Regions from separate parts of the Pseudomonas sp. FP1742 genome, predicted to be linked through region 2. Evidence: predicted binding sites of a transcription regulator. Region 2 holds the regulator's gene; each other region holds the start of a gene.
The links. The regulator sigma-54, encoded in region 2, starts transcription at its own class of promoters, with help from an activator protein. The targets are predictions, from matches to a motif close to ANTGGCATNNANNTTGCTNT.

Region 1 (3,754 bases), 980 kb from region 2:
CACGTCGAGAATCGGCTGCAGGCGTTGTGCGTGAATGCCTTCGACGATGTAGGCACTGACGCCGGACTTGATTGCCTGGCGCATCACGCTGGGGTCATGCTCGTCGGTGAACATCACGATTGGCCGTGGTTGGTCACGGGTGACCAGCACCACTTGCTCCATCACATCGCGGCTCGGTGACTCGGTATCGATCAGGATCACGTCCGGACGCACCGTTTCGACGCGCGCGGGCAGGTCGATGGTCAGGCCGGACTCGTCGATGACCTCGAACCCGGCTTCGGTCAGGGCCGCTTTCAGACGCCCGACTTTTTTCGCGGTGTCGTTGATCAGCAGGATACGCAACATATTCGCAGGCTCCTGTCAGCGGCTGGCGAGAAGGGGAGCGCTGTCGCTCATGGCGTGCAGCGTAAAGCTGCGGGCATAGCCGGCCGGGTCCGAACCGTCCCAGACCTTGCCGTCGATCAGTTGGCTGCTGCGCATTTCCTGACTCCGGGCGGCTACACCGACAGCGGTGGCGGCCTCACGGTATAAGTCTAGTTGCTGGACTTGACGGGCCACGCCGAGGTAGTCCGGGTCGTCGCGCAGCAAACCCCAGCGACGGAACTGGGTCATGAACCACATGCCGTCGGACAAATACGGCAGATTGACCTCGCCGTCACCATGGAAACGCATGGCGTGCGGGTCTTGCCAGCGATGGCCCAGGCCGTCGGCGTAGTCACCAAGCAAGCGCGGTTCGATGCAGTCGAGCGGGGCATCGAGGTATTCGGGAGCACTCAACAGTTGCGCGGTGCTGCGGCGATTTTCGCGGCTGGCTTCGATGAATCGGCTGGCCTCGAGGATCGCCATCACCAATGCCCTTGCGGTATTGGGGTATTGCTCGACAAAGGCGCGAGTGCAGCCAAGGACTTTTTCCGGGTGATCGGGCCAGATCGTCTGGGTGGTGGCCATCGTGAACCCGAGATTTTGCTGCACCGCACTGGCAGCCCATGGCTCGCCGACACAGAACCCGTCAATGCGCCCGGCTTGCAGGTGCGCGACCATTTGCGGTGGCGGTACGACCACGCTGTCGACATCCTGCAACGGGTGAATGCCCTGACTCGCCAGCCAGTAATACAGCCACATGGCGTGGGTACCCGTAGGAAATGTCTGGGCGAAGGTCAGTTTTGGGCGACTTTGGTGCACATGCAGATGAAGTGCTTCAGGACTGGTCACGCCCAAGGCCTGCAATCCATGGGAGAGGTTGATGCTCTGGCCGTTCTGGTTCAGGCCCATGAGCACGGCCATGTCGGTGGAGGCTACGCCGCCGATGCCCAGATGCACGGCGTAGATCAGGCCGTACAGGCTGTGGGCGGCATCGAGTTCGCCGCTGACCAGTTTGTCCCGCAGGTTGGCCCAGGATGACTGGCGCTTGAGATTGAGGGTCAGGCCGTAAGGCTGGGCGAAGCCCTGGGTGGCGGCGACCACCACTGAGGCACAGTCACTGAGGGCCATGAAGCCAAGGTTGATTTCGGTTTTTTCCGGGGCATCGCTGCCGTTGACCCAGGCCAGTGGGCCGGCTGATGGTTCGTTCATCGATTTCGCACCTTCCAAAAAAAAGCGTCGTCCCAAGGCCCTTGCGTGGGCAAAGCCGGGTGACGACGCCATTGTCCTTCCACTCATCCCGTCGTTGGCATGAGTGCTGATGCCTGTGACGGTGCAAGGCATATGCCATCGCTGGCTGATTTTGTCGTGCGCCTCGCCTGTGGACTCGATGCGCGGCTATAATCGCCGCCTCTCATCGCCACCCGAGTCAAGCCTGCCCATGTACACCCTGGCCCGTCAGCTGTTGTTCAAACTTTCCCCGGAAACCTCCCACGATTTGTCCCTGGACCTGATCGGCGCGGGCGGGCGTTTGGGCCTCAACGGCTTGCTGTGCAAGGCCCCGGCGAAAATGCCGGTGACGGTCATGGGCCTGGAATTCCCGAACCCGGTGGGGCTGGCAGCCGGTCTGGACAAGAACGGTGCGGCGATCGACGGGTTTGCCCAATTGGGTTTCGGCTTTATCGAAATCGGCACCATTACCCCGCGTCCGCAACCGGGTAATCCGAAACCACGGATTTTCCGTTTGCCTGAGGCCGAAGCGATCATCAACCGCATGGGCTTCAACAACCTCGGCGTCGATCACTTGCTCGCTCGCGTGGCGGCAGCCAAGTACAAGGGCGTGCTGGGCATCAATATCGGCAAGAATTTCGATACGCCGGTCGAGCGCGCGGTGGACGATTACCTGATCTGCCTGGACAAGGTTTACGCCCACGCCAGCTACGTGACCGTCAACGTCAGCTCGCCGAATACCCCGGGCCTGCGCAGCCTGCAATTCGGCGATTCGCTCAAGCAATTGCTCGCCGACCTGGCCACGCGCCGGGCGGAATTGGCCCTGCGCCACGGCAAACATGTACCGCTGGCGATCAAGATCGCGCCGGACATGACCGACGAAGAAACCGCTCAAGTCGCCCAGGCGTTGATCGAAACCGGGATGGATGCGGTGATCGCCACCAACACCACCCTGAGCCGCGTTGGCGTCGAAGGCCTGGAGCATGGTGACGAGGCGGGCGGGTTGTCCGGCGCACCGGTACGCGACAAGAGCACCCACACCGTGAAGGTGCTGGCGGCGGAGCTGGCCGGTCGCTTGCCGATCATCGCCGTGGGCGGCATCACCGAAGGCAAGTACGCGGCTGAGAAAATCGCCGCGGGTGCGAGCCTGGTGCAGATCTATTCGGGCTTCATCTATAAAGGCCCGGCGCTGATTCGTGAATCGGTAGACGCCATCGCCGCGCTGCGTTGAACCCTGTGGGAGCGGGCTTGCTCGCGAAAGCGTTGGGTCAGTCAACATCATTTTTGAATGTTAAATCGCTTTCGCGAGCAAGCCCGCTCCCACAGGTAATGTGTTTGCAGCTTGAGAGTTTTATGCAGGCATAAAAAAGGGCTCCCCGAAGGAGCCCCTGGGCCGAAGCCCGCCGTCCGGATGGGACGTGCGTGGTTAAGTCGTTGCGTATTCAGATTGTCGTGTCGGAGTGTGTGCCCTGTATTAGCCGACGGCGTGAAGTTCGTTGAGTCTGTGGATTCCCGCAGTGCCGGTCATACCGTCCCAATTGTCGCCGCGTCCTTCTCGCCAGCCATTGATCCAGGCTTGGCGTACCGACGGTAGAGTAAAAGGGCAAAGCTCACGGGATTTACCACCAACGCCATATTGATATCCGCGCAAAAATGCTCTTTCCAACGGATCACGCTTAAGTCTTCTCATAGGGTGTTTCCCTCACTTGTTGACTGTATGTATCGCGTCGACCTCAATCGAGGTCAGGCAGAAAAACTCTGCCGTTGGTGGCTCGCTGCCGGCGTCGCGAGCCAAGGTGTTGACGCCGTTGCGACGTCAACCTGAGTTGAGTTCTAACCAATGCGTCACATCGAGGGAATGACCGTTTTGTCATAAGAACGTAACCATAAAGATGCTAAGGCCATAAGCAACACGATATTTGTCCCGTGTTGGTTGGCCAAACCCCGGTATGATCGGCCCTGCGCTGGATGATGGGGGTGCGCCTTAACGAGAATGACACCTGTTGCCCTTGGGGATTATTCGACGAAGGGTCGACTTATGACATTTTGTTGCATCAACTTTTTTATCTGCCCTGGCATCTAAGCTCTTTTAACCCGAGCAGTCAGGGTGGGACGGCACACCTTCGTGCCACGCGGGCGCTCTGTCAGAAAAGCGCCTGATTGA
Region 2 (3,754 bases):
CCTCGCCTACTTCGAGCAACTGCAGACCGCCGGCGACACCAAGCCTGTTCAGGGCTGGGGTGTAACCATCCAGTACCACGCGGCGCAAAACCGCGTCGTGCTGATCGACAAGGCTAAAGTTGTCGACAAGGACAACAACACCACCCAGGGCGAGAAAATCGTCTACGACACGGTCAAGAAGCTTGCGAGCGCCGGTCGCGCCACGGGCAACAAAGTCACCGAGGCGCGTCCGCGCATCGACATGGTGATCCAGCCGAAAAAGAAAACCGACGAGCAAAAGGCCCAGTAATGGCAACTCTGAAAGCTCAGCATCTGGCCAAGAGCTACAAGAGCCGCCAGGTCGTGCGTGACGTCAGCCTGTCCATCGACAGCGGTCAGATCGTCGGCCTGCTTGGCCCCAACGGTGCCGGCAAGACCACCTGCTTCTACATGATCGTCGGCCTGGTGCAGGCCGACCAGGGCCGCGTACTGATCGACGACCTGGACGTCAGCCACCAGCCCATGCACGGTCGCGCCAAAGCCGGCATCGGCTATCTGCCGCAAGAGGCGTCGATCTTCCGCAAGCTTTCGGTGGCCGACAACATCATGGCCATCCTCGAGACCCGCAAGGAACTCGACAAGGCCGGTCGCCGCAAAGAGCTGGAAAGCCTGCTGCAGGAATTTCACATCCACCACATCCGGGACAACCTTGGGATGAGCCTGTCCGGTGGCGAACGCCGCCGCGTGGAAATCGCCCGAGCACTGGCCACCAACCCGAAATTCATCCTCCTCGACGAACCTTTCGCCGGCGTGGACCCGATCTCGGTGGGCGACATCAAGCAGATCATCCATCACCTCAAGGCCAAAGGCATTGGCGTGCTGATCACAGACCACAACGTCCGTGAAACCCTGGACATCTGCGAAACGGCCTACATCGTCAACGATGGCCAACTGATCGCTGAAGGTGACTCCGCCACTATCCTGGCCAACGAATTGGTCAAGGAAGTGTATCTGGGCCACGAGTTCCGCCTGTAAGCGCTGAGGTGCCTGGCCAATCGCCCGGGCGCTTGTTTCAATAAAAAATCAATAGGTTTTTATTGTTACGGCGCTCCAGGCAAACACGTCGCTCCAAAGGTGTTCAGCCATCAGCAAGGGCCACGTGTCAATAAAGCTTTATAGTTTTTTATTGTTACAGCGCTCTAGGCAAACACTTCAGTTTCAGGCATATAATTTGCTTATGTTTGGCGCTTCGGCGCCCTGTAGTGGATGGCGCATGTGCGCCGGCGAATAAGGTGTTAAGCCCCTGCCATGAAACCATCGCTAGTCTTGAGAATGGGCCAGCAGCTGACGATGACACCGCAGCTGCAACAGGCTATCCGCCTGCTCCAATTGTCGACCCTGGACCTGCAACAGGAAATCCAGGAGGCCCTGGAGTCCAATCCGATGCTCGAACGCCAGGAAGAAGGCGACGACCTCGATAACGCCGACCCCTTGGCCGATAACGCCGAACAAAAACCCAACCCCGACATTCAGGAACCCTCCTACCAGGAAACCGCTCCGACGGTGGATAACCTTGAGGACGGCGACTGGAACGAGCGCATTCCCAACGAATTGCCTGTCGACACCGCCTGGGAAGACGTCTACCAGACCAGCGCCAGCAGCCTGCCGAGCAACGATGACGACGAGTGGGACTTCACCACCCGCACATCGGTCGGTGAAAGCCTGCAAAGCCATTTGCTCTGGCAACTGAACCTGGCACCGATGTCCGACACCGATCGCCTGATCGCCGTGACCCTGATCGACTGCATCAACAATCAGGGCTATCTGGACGAGACCCTCGAGGAAATCCTCGAGGCCTTCGATCCGGAACTGGACATCGAGCTGGACGAAATCGAAGCCGTCCTGCACCGCATCCAGCAATTCGAACCCGCCGGCATCGGCGCCCGCAACCTGGGTGAATGCCTGCTGCTGCAACTGCGCCAACTGCCCGCCAAGACCCCTTGGCTGGCGGAGGCCAAGCGCCTGGTCACCGATTACATCGACCTGCTCGGCAGCCGCGACTACAGCCAGCTGATGCGCCGCATGAAGCTCAAGGAAGATGAACTGCGTCAGGTGATCGAACTGGTCCAGAGCCTCAACCCGCGCCCGGGCTCGCAAATCGAGTCCACCGAAGCCGAATACGTCGTTCCCGACGTGATCGTACGCAAGGACAACGAGCGCTGGCTGGTGGAGCTGAACCAGGAGTCGGTGCCACGCCTGCGGGTCAACGCCCAATACGCCGGCTTCGTGCGCCGCGCCGATACCAGCGCAGATAACACTTTCATGCGTAATCAGTTGCAGGAGGCTCGCTGGTTCATCAAGAGCCTGCAAAGCCGCAACGAAACCCTGATGAAAGTAGCCACTCAGATCGTCGAGCATCAACGCGGCTTTCTGGAGTACGGCGACGAAGCCATGAAACCGTTGGTGCTGCATGACATCGCCGAAGCGGTGGGCATGCATGAATCGACGATTTCACGGGTGACCACGCAAAAATTCATGCATACCCCACGGGGCATCTATGAACTGAAATACTTTTTTTCCAGCCACGTCAGCACCTCCGAAGGCGGGGAATGCTCGTCTACGGCGATCCGCGCGATCATCAAGAAACTGGTTGCCGCGGAAAATCAGAAAAAGCCGTTGAGTGACAGCAAGATCGCTGGTTTACTGGAGGCACAAGGCATTCAGGTAGCCCGTCGTACGGTCGCCAAGTACCGCGAATCCCTGGGGATCGCGCCTTCCAGCGAACGGAAGCGGTTGATGTAGCCGCCGGGCTCGCCACAGCGTTCCAGTGGCAGGCATTTCTGCCTGCCGCTTTATGCACTGGCAACGAAGGAGAAGCTGTATGCAAGTCAACATCAGTGGACACCAACTGGAAGTGACCGAACCTCTTCGCACCTACATCGGCGAAAAACTCGAACGATTAGAGAGGCATTTCGACAAGATCACCAACGTGCAAGTCACGATGAACGTCGAGAAGCTGCTGCAGAAAATCGAAGCCACGCTGCATATTCCCGGCGGAGAAGTAGTCGCCAATGCCGAGCATACGGACATGTATGCCGCCATTGACCTGCTGACCGACAAGCTGGATCGCCAACTCAAAAAGCATAAGGAAAAGACCCAGAGCCTCCTCCAGGGCGCGACCGGTCGTTAACACTCCCAACCCATGATCCGACTTGAAAGCATCCTGACCCCCGGCCGTTCCCTGGTGAACGCGCCGGGTGGCAGTAAAAAGAAAGCCCTCGAACAAATTGCCAACCTTATCCACCGCGAAGTACCGGATCTGGAAATGCAGGACGTCTTCGAGGCCTTGATTGCCCGTGAGAAACTCGGCTCTACCGGTTTCGGCAACGGCATCGCGATCCCCCACTGCCGGCTCAAAGGCTGCACCTCGCCAATCAGTGCGCTGCTGCACCTGGAAGCCCCTATCGATTTTGACGCCATTGACGGCGCCCCGGTTGACCTGCTGTTTGTTCTACTGGTCCCGGAAGCCGCCACCGATGCGCACCTGGAACTGCTACGCCAGATCGCCAGCATGCTTGACCGCAAGGAAGTGCGTGAAAAACTGCGCAGCGCCCCGAGCAACGAAGCCTTGTATCAGGTTGTCCTGGACGAGCAAAACGGTCACTAATCATGCGCCTGATTATCGTCAGCGGCCGCTCCGGCTCAGGTAAAAGTACTGCCCTCGATGTTCTCGAGGACAACGGCTACTACTGCATCGACAACCTGCCGGCCGGTC
Region 3 (3,754 bases), 2.0 Mb from region 2:
GATTGGCGGGCTGGTCAGCGGCGGTGGTTCCGAGGACTTGGGTACCGTGGCGTTCGCACCGGGCTCAAGCGACTTGAGCAAGGACGCCGAGGCAACGCTGATCAAACTGTCCCAGGCGCTCAAGGAACGTCCGGCCCTGCGTCTGGAAATCGAAGGCACTGCCGCCAAGAGCAGCGATGGTCCACTGATTGCCGAGCAGCGCCTGGAACGGGAATACCAGTACAACTACTACAAAATGCTTCAGCGCCGCGGTGACAAAGTACCGGCCCAGGCCTCCCTGCTGGAGGTGCCGGACAGTGAGAAAGGCCCGCTGCTTGAAGGGATCTACCGCACACGTCTCAAGATCCAGCCCCCCGCCGAATGGAAGGATCTGGGCAAAGAGGAACGCAACAAGAAAATGCGTGAAAGCGTGATCGACTTCTGGAGCTCCAGCGAGGTGCTGTTGCGGCAACTGGGGCAAGAACGGGCCAGCAGCATCAAGGACTACCTGGTGGACAAAGGTCAGTTGGCCGATGATCGCGTGTACTTCATCGACACCAGCCTCGGTGAGGCGCAAAGCGATGGCCGCGTAGTGACGGCCATGCATCTGGATGCCGAATGATGGGCGCGCGCTGGCTTTTGAACCTCGCCCTGCTGCTGGCTGCTGGTCAGGCAGCGGCGGCTGACACTCTGCGCTGCGGCAGTCAACTGATCAGCGTCGGGGACCGGTCCAGCGAAGTGCTACAAAAATGCGGAGAGCCCGTTGCCCGTGACCTGCTGGGCTACAAGCGCAGCGCCAATCGACGGGAAGAGTTTCAGGTCGAAGAATGGACCTACGGCCCCAACAGCGGGATGTACCAGTACCTGCGCTTTGAAGGAAACCGGTTGGTTCAAATCACCAGCAAACGCGGTAATTGAACCCGACACCCACAGGTGACTTGCTGCGCTTTAAATAGAACAGGCCCCGACACGAATGCCGGGGCCTGTAATGGCCACGTCCTTGTGGCCTTCGCATGAACTCTCAAGTAGCGGCAGACGTATGACTCAGCCCGTCTACCGCACCTTCTCCCGGTCCAGGCGAGAAGCCTTGTTTTACTCGGTTTTCAGGCCGTCAGCGGACACCGCTTTGACGCCTTTGATTTTCTTGGCGATAGCCACGGCGGTTGTTTTCTGAGCTTCTGTCAGAACTGTCATGGAAGACAGGGAAACAACACCTTTGTTGGTTTCGACTTTGATATCAGTGCCTGGAATGCCTTTTTCGGTCACCAGGTCTGCTTTGACTTTGGTTGTGATCCAGGTATCGGAAGTAGCTTCCTTGGCTTTGGTCACTTCACCAGCAGCCAGCACCATAGGAGCCTGGGTGGTTTGAGTGGTCTGTGCAAATGCTGCGTTGGCCATGGTCAGGGTCAGCGCGGTTGCAGTAGCGGCAGCGATGGCGAACTTCTTCATACGAGTAACTCCTGTTCTTCTGGAAAGTCTGCTGCGTGTCATCTTGTCAGCAGGGTTACCAGAGACAGTGCGAACGCTATGCCAACTGTTCGTTAAAAAATAAATACATATAAATCAATAACTTAATAACAATGACAATTTTCGAAATCATGCAAAATGCACGAGTACAAAGTTATCGACATGCAACTTGCGGGTTTTAGCGCAGGCCTAAAGCCATGAATTGTCGGAGTTTTCCTGATTATCCGACGCCCTCCAAAATGCCCCCTAAAAAAATGCCCCGCTTCGTGAGAGGCGGGGCATCGGTTATGCCTGGCAAAGTGACTCAGGTGCCGGTGCAGCCTTTAGGCGCGTACTCTTGTAGCGCCGTGGTGGCGCAGGTCCAGCCACTGGCGAGGGTACGCGTAAGCGTAACGGTTTTGCCGAGCACCGGCCCCGGTGCGTTGAGAATCGTGCAACCAATACTGCCCGCACCGGTAGAAGCGGTACCCGTCGCTGTAATCGTGCAATTACCCGTGGGGCTCGTCGCGCCGATCCCGGCGGGGGCGGCAATATCGGTGCCTTGATTAATAACGTCTTCGAAAGGCACCTTCAGTGCCGAGATTTCTGCAACCGCAGCGGTAACCTTCGCTCGCGCCTGGTACTTCGAGTACTGTGGCAACGCAAACGTCGCCAGAATCCCGATGATCGCCACCACGATCAGCAGTTCGATCAGGGTAAAACCATTTTGATTTTTCATAGACAGGCTCCATGCATGAGTCGAAATCTCATGATCTGAACAGGGTACAGCACAGGTCATGCCAAGTCGTGCACGCCCCTGCGGACGAGGTTCGGGATCACGACAAAGAGCTTTCCTGCTCCCAGTATCCGCACTATCTGACACTTTTTGTCACCTCACCCCGGCTGGTTTGGTTCCACCGCTTGACTAGGCTATAAGTCATTAACCGTCTGCGTCCGGAATCCCAATGAATGACATTGCCCTTAGCGGTCTGGCCAAGCAATTGGTGCTCGCCGAACTGATCACCGATCAAAGTGCGCAACAGGCGTATCAGCAAGCCCAACGCAATCGAGTCTCACTGGTCAGCTATCTGGTGCAGAACAAACTGCTGAAAAGCTGGCAGGTCGCCGAGGTGGCCTCGGAGCATTTCGGCATGGCCCTGCTGGACCTCAGTTGCCTGGACAAAGACACCCAGCCCCGCGGACTGGTCAGCGAGAAGCTGGTTCGCCAGCACCACGCCCTGCCCCTGTGGCGGCGAGGCAACAAGCTGTTCGTGGGAATTTCCGACCCGACCAATCATCAGGCCATCAATGACATCCAGTTCAGCACCGGGTTGAGCACCGAAGCCATCCTGGTGGAAGAAGACAAACTCGGCGACGCGATCGAAAAATTCTTCGACAGTCATACCACTGGTCTGGAGGAGATGGCCGATGTCGACCTCGACGGGCTGGACATCGAATCGGTCGATGACCAGAAACAAGATTCCATCCCCGGGCAGGATACCGATGACGCGCCCGTGGTGCGCTTCGTCCACAAAATGTTGCTCGATGCGATCAAAAGCGGTTCTTCCGACCTGCACTTCGAGCCCTACGAAAAAACCTACCGCGTGCGGGTGCGCACCGACGGCATGTTGCGGGAGGTCGCCAAGCCACCGACACAACTAGCCAACCGCATTGCTTCCCGGTTGAAAGTCATGGCCAGCCTCGACATCTCCGAGCGGCGCAAACCCCAGGACGGGCGGATCAAGATGCGCCTGTCCAAAAGCAAGTCCATCGACTTCCGGGTCAACACCCTGCCGACCCTGTGGGGCGAGAAGGTGGTGATCCGGATCCTCGACCCGTCCAGTGCGCAAATGGGCATCGACGCCCTCGGCTACGAGCCCGAGCAGAAAGACCTGTACATGGCCGCGCTCAAGCAGCCACAGGGGATGATCCTGGTGACCGGCCCCACCGGCTCGGGCAAGACCGTGTCGCTGTATACCGGGCTGAACATCCTCAACACCGTCGACATCAATATCTCTACCGCCGAGGATCCGGTAGAAATCAACATCGAAGGCATCAACCAGGTCAACGTCAACCCCAGGCAAGGAATGGATTTCGCCCAGGCGTTGCGCTCGTTTCTGCGCCAGGACCCGGACGTGATCATGGTCGGTGAAATCCGTGACCTCGAAACTGCCGAAATCGCCATCAAGGCCGCCCAGACCGGGCATATGGTGCTTTCCACCCTGCACACCAACAGCGCCGCGCAAACCCTGACCCGCCTGCACAACATGGGGATTCAGGGGTTCAACATCGCGACCTCGATCAGCCTGATCATCGCCCAGCGCCTGGC
Region 4 (3,754 bases), 2.7 Mb from region 2:
GGAAACGTTGGCCAGGCGTACGCCGTTGCCGATGGTTTTGCTGCCGGTACCCAGGCGAGTGGCCGAGTACACGTCTTCGAATTCTGCACGGGACGATTTGAAACCGGTGGTCGCGACGTTGGCGATGTTGTTGCCGGTCACGTCCAGTTGTTTGTTGGCTGCATAGAGACCGCTAAGGCCGATATTGAAAGACATATTCCACTCCTTTGTGCCGTGTTAGTCGGCTCTATATACCAATGGTTTGCACTTTGGACAGGGCAACGCTGCCCAGGCCTGCCAGGTTCAACATCAACTCACCGCCGGTCTGGCTGATGGTCACGCTGTTGACCGTTGCCGGCAGGTAAGTAATCAGTGAGGTGTTCGTGCCATCGATGGTGGTCGTTGCGCCGAAGGTGTAAGTACCCGCCGGTGCCACCGCGCCCGAACTGTCCTTGCCGTCCCAGATGAAACTGGTGTTGCCGGCGCTTTGGCTGCCCAGGTCAAGGGTGCGGATGACCGTGCCTGCCGAGTTGGTGATCTTGACGGTGGCTGCGGAAACCGATGTCGGCACCACCACGGTACCGTTGAGGCTCTTGGAGGTGTCGACCACCGCTTTGTCGGTCTGCGCGATGACCGAACGGCCCACCAGCGAAGAAGCCTGCAAGGCTTGCGACGAGTTGTAGTTGCCGGCAATACCGCTGACAGTCTGGTTCAGCGTGGTGATGCCTTCCAGGCTACTGAACTGCGCCAACTGAGCCACGAACGCGCTGTTGTCCTGAGGATCGAGCGGGTTCTGGTTTTTCAGTTGGGTGACCAGCAGTTGCAGAAACGCATCCTTGCCCAGCGCCTTGCTGCCGGTGGCGCTGCTGGTGGCCGCGGCAAGACCGTCACTGGAGGTCGTGCTGGTCTTGACCGAAGAGTTGGCCAGGACATCCTTGATGCTTACGCCGCTGGTGGTATCGGTAACACTCATCGAAAGTCGCCCCTTATCACTGACCGAGGGTCAGGACCTTCTGCATCATGGTTTTGGCGGTGTTCATCATTTCGGCGTTGGTCTGGAACGAACGGCTCGCGGAAATCATGTCGGCCATCTCTTCGACGACGTTGACGTTCGGGTAGTAGACGTAGCCCTTGGCATCGGCAGCCGGATGATTCGGCTCGTAGCGCGCTTCAAGGTTGCTCTGGTCTTCGACCACGCCCAGCACTTGCACGCCTTGACCGGCTGCGTCCTGGTTCTGGAACAGCGAATCGCTGCCGCCGCTCTGGCCGCCCTGGAACATGGTGGCGAACACCGGATGACGGGCGCGATAGGTCTGGTCGATGCTCGACGAGACGGTTTCGGCGTTGGCGATGTTCGAGGCCACGGTGTTCAAGCGAGTGGTCTGGGCACTCATGCCGCTACCGGCAATGTTGAAAACACTGGATAGAGACATGGATTACTCTCCGCGCAGGGCTGACACCAGCCCTTTGAATTTACTGTTGAGCAGGGTGAAGCTGGCCTGGAAGTTGACCGCGTTTTCCGCGTAGTTCGACTGTTCCAGTTGGGCGTCCACGGTGTTCTGGTCGATCGACGGTTGCATCGGCGTGCGATACATCAGCGACTCGTCGCCATTGCCCAAACCCTCAGCTTCGATGTGACGGCTGTTGGTCATGCTCAAGGCGAACTTGCCGTTTTTGGTTTTCTCGTTCTGCTCGGCGAGCACTTTCGAGAAGTCCAGATCCCGAGCCTTGTAGTTCGGGGTGTCGGCGTTGGCGATGTTGTTGGCCAGGACTTCGGCACGCTGAGCGCGGAAGCCCAGGGCTTGTTCGTGGATACCGAGCGCTTTATCGAAGCTGATGCTCATGTCGGGAAACCTTCGGGTGACCTGATTTTTCGTAACGTGAACATAGCAAGCGGCGTGCCAATTCAAAAAAGCCCGTAAACCGGGGCTTTGCCGGCGATGGCAAGACGGCAATGCCAGAAAAGCGGCAACCGATTTCCGCCGCCTGCCGCTTTTCTGCCGCTTGTAACTGGCAACGACTATCCAATGTGGGAGCGGGCTTGCTCGCGAAGGCGTCGTGTCAGTCGACATTTGCTTTGACTGGCATACCGCATTCGCGAGCAAGCCCGCTCCCACATTGGATTGTTGTAGGTACAGGGAAATCATCAGGCATAAAAAAACGGGAGCCCCCTAAGGACTCCCGTTTTTTTATGCCTGCCGCTTTTGAATCACTTCGCCTTGTAAATGATCCCCGGGCTGCACTGGACCATCTGGTAATGATCCGGCAAACCGTTCAGCGCTTCGGACGCGCCAAGGAACAGATAACCGCCCGGCTTGAGCGTGCTGTGGATACGCAACAGGATGTCTTTCTTCACCTCGGCGGAGAAGTAGATCAGCACGTTGCGGCAGAACACGATGTCGAACTTGCCCAGGCTCGCGTAGCTGTCCAGCAGGTTGAACGAGCGAAATTCCACCCGACTCTTGATCGGTGCCTTGATCGCCCAGCGCCCCGGCCCCTTGGGGTCGAAGTACCGCTGCAGGCGCTCGGGCGACAGACCGCGGCCGATGGCCAGGCTGTCGTACTCGCCGGTCTTGCAGTTGGTCAGCATGGTGCCGGACAGGTCGGTGGCAACAATCTGCACGCCCATCTTCAACTGGCCCATGTTGACCCGTTCGAACTCATCGATGGACATCGACAGCGAATACGGCTCCTGACCCGACGAACACGCCGCCGACCAGATCCGCAGGCGCTGGCCGGGGCTGGCCTTGATCGCTTCCGGCAATACCTTGTTCTTCAAGACTTCAAACGGATAGGTGTCACGAAACCACAGGGTTTCGTTGGTGGTCATGGCATCCACCACCATCTCGCGCAAACCGCTGCGCGGCTGGGTCTGGATGCGCTGAACCAGCTCGCCCAGCGATTTGATGCCCTGCTGTTCCATCAGTTTGTTGAGACGGCTCGAGACCAGATATTGCTTGTTTTCACCGAGCAAAATGCCACAGGCTTTTTCCAGGAATACCCGGAACTGTTCGAAATCCAAATTACCCGTAGACAAAGATACCGCCTCTTAAATCGTGTTGACCGCCAGGGGCAGAAGGCCTCTAGCTGTTATCTGCTGCTTTGATCCGGTCGACTACCCGGGATGCCAGGTCATCAGGACGGAACTTGGCCAGGAAGTCATCGGCACCGACCTTCTTGACCATCGCCTGATTGAACACTCCCGACAACGAAGTATGCAGGATGATATGGAGCTTTTGCATGCGCGGATCGGCGCGGATCTCGGCCGTCAGGGTGTACCCGTCCATCTCCGGCATCTCGATGTCGGAGATCATCATCAGGAACTCTTCCTCCGGCTTCTTGCCCTCGTCGGCCAGTTTGCGCAGGTAATCCAGCGCTTGCCGACCGTCGTTCAACGCCACCACTTCGACACCGACCGTCTGCAGGCAACGGGTCACCTGCTTGCGCGCCACCGACGAGTCATCGACCGTCAGCACCCGCAAGGACAATGCCTTGTGCTGAGTCTCGACATCCACCACGCCCACCGAAATCGCTTCCGGCGTCGGCGCCACTTCCGCCAGCACCTTCTCGACGTCGATGATTTCGACTAACTGGTTGTCGACCCGAGTCACAGCCGTCAGGTAGTGATCGCGCCCCGTGCCCTTGGGTGGCGGATGAATCTCCTCCCAGTTCATGTTGACGATGCGCTCCACCGACCGAACCAGGAAACCCTGGGTCTTGGTGTTGTACTCCGTGATGATCACGAAGGGATTGCTCTGGTCCAGCAACCGACCGG

Region 1: PSH64_RS09100 (CmpA/NrtA family ABC transporter substrate-binding protein) is a predicted target of sigma-54. The motif match lies at 1,693-1,712, and genes of this name have one in related genera.
Region 3: PSH64_RS25740 (pilin) is a predicted target of sigma-54. The motif match lies at 2,211-2,230, and genes of this name have one in related genera.
Region 4: flgB (flagellar basal body rod protein FlgB) is a predicted target of sigma-54. The motif match lies at 1,866-1,885, and genes of this name have one in related genera.

What each region holds. Positions count from the first base shown of each region.
Region 1 covers NZ_CP117460.1:2,011,580-2,015,333, forward strand. The annotation lists gene PSH64_RS09095 (ANTAR domain-containing response regulator) at 1-345, opposite strand, end outside; gene PSH64_RS09100 (CmpA/NrtA family ABC transporter substrate-binding protein) at 361-1,572, opposite strand; gene PSH64_RS09105 (quinone-dependent dihydroorotate dehydrogenase) at 1,802-2,821, shown strand; gene rmf (ribosome modulation factor) at 3,065-3,280, opposite strand.
Region 2 covers NZ_CP117460.1:1,034,558-1,038,311, reverse strand. The annotation lists gene lptA (lipopolysaccharide transport periplasmic protein LptA) at 1-289, shown strand, start outside; gene lptB (LPS export ABC transporter ATP-binding protein) at 289-1,014, shown strand; gene PSH64_RS04450 (RNA polymerase factor sigma-54) at 1,288-2,781, shown strand; gene hpf (ribosome hibernation-promoting factor, HPF/YfiA family) at 2,861-3,169, shown strand; gene ptsN (PTS IIA-like nitrogen regulatory protein PtsN) at 3,182-3,646, shown strand; gene rapZ (RNase adapter RapZ) at 3,649-3,754, shown strand, end outside.
Region 3 covers NZ_CP117460.1:5,688,129-5,691,882, forward strand. The annotation lists gene PSH64_RS25725 (DUF748 domain-containing protein) at 1-601, shown strand, start outside; gene PSH64_RS25730 (DUF2845 domain-containing protein) at 601-897, shown strand; gene PSH64_RS25735 (BON domain-containing protein) at 1,072-1,428, opposite strand; gene PSH64_RS25740 (pilin) at 1,751-2,164, opposite strand; gene pilB (type IV-A pilus assembly ATPase PilB) at 2,391-3,754, shown strand, end outside.
Region 4 covers NZ_CP117460.1:5,030,759-5,034,512, forward strand. The annotation lists gene flgE (flagellar hook protein FlgE) at 1-195, opposite strand, end outside; gene flgD (flagellar hook assembly protein FlgD) at 227-952, opposite strand; gene flgC (flagellar basal body rod protein FlgC) at 969-1,412, opposite strand; gene flgB (flagellar basal body rod protein FlgB) at 1,416-1,823, opposite strand; gene cheR (protein-glutamate O-methyltransferase CheR) at 2,189-3,016, opposite strand; gene PSH64_RS22840 (chemotaxis protein CheV) at 3,063-3,754, opposite strand, start outside.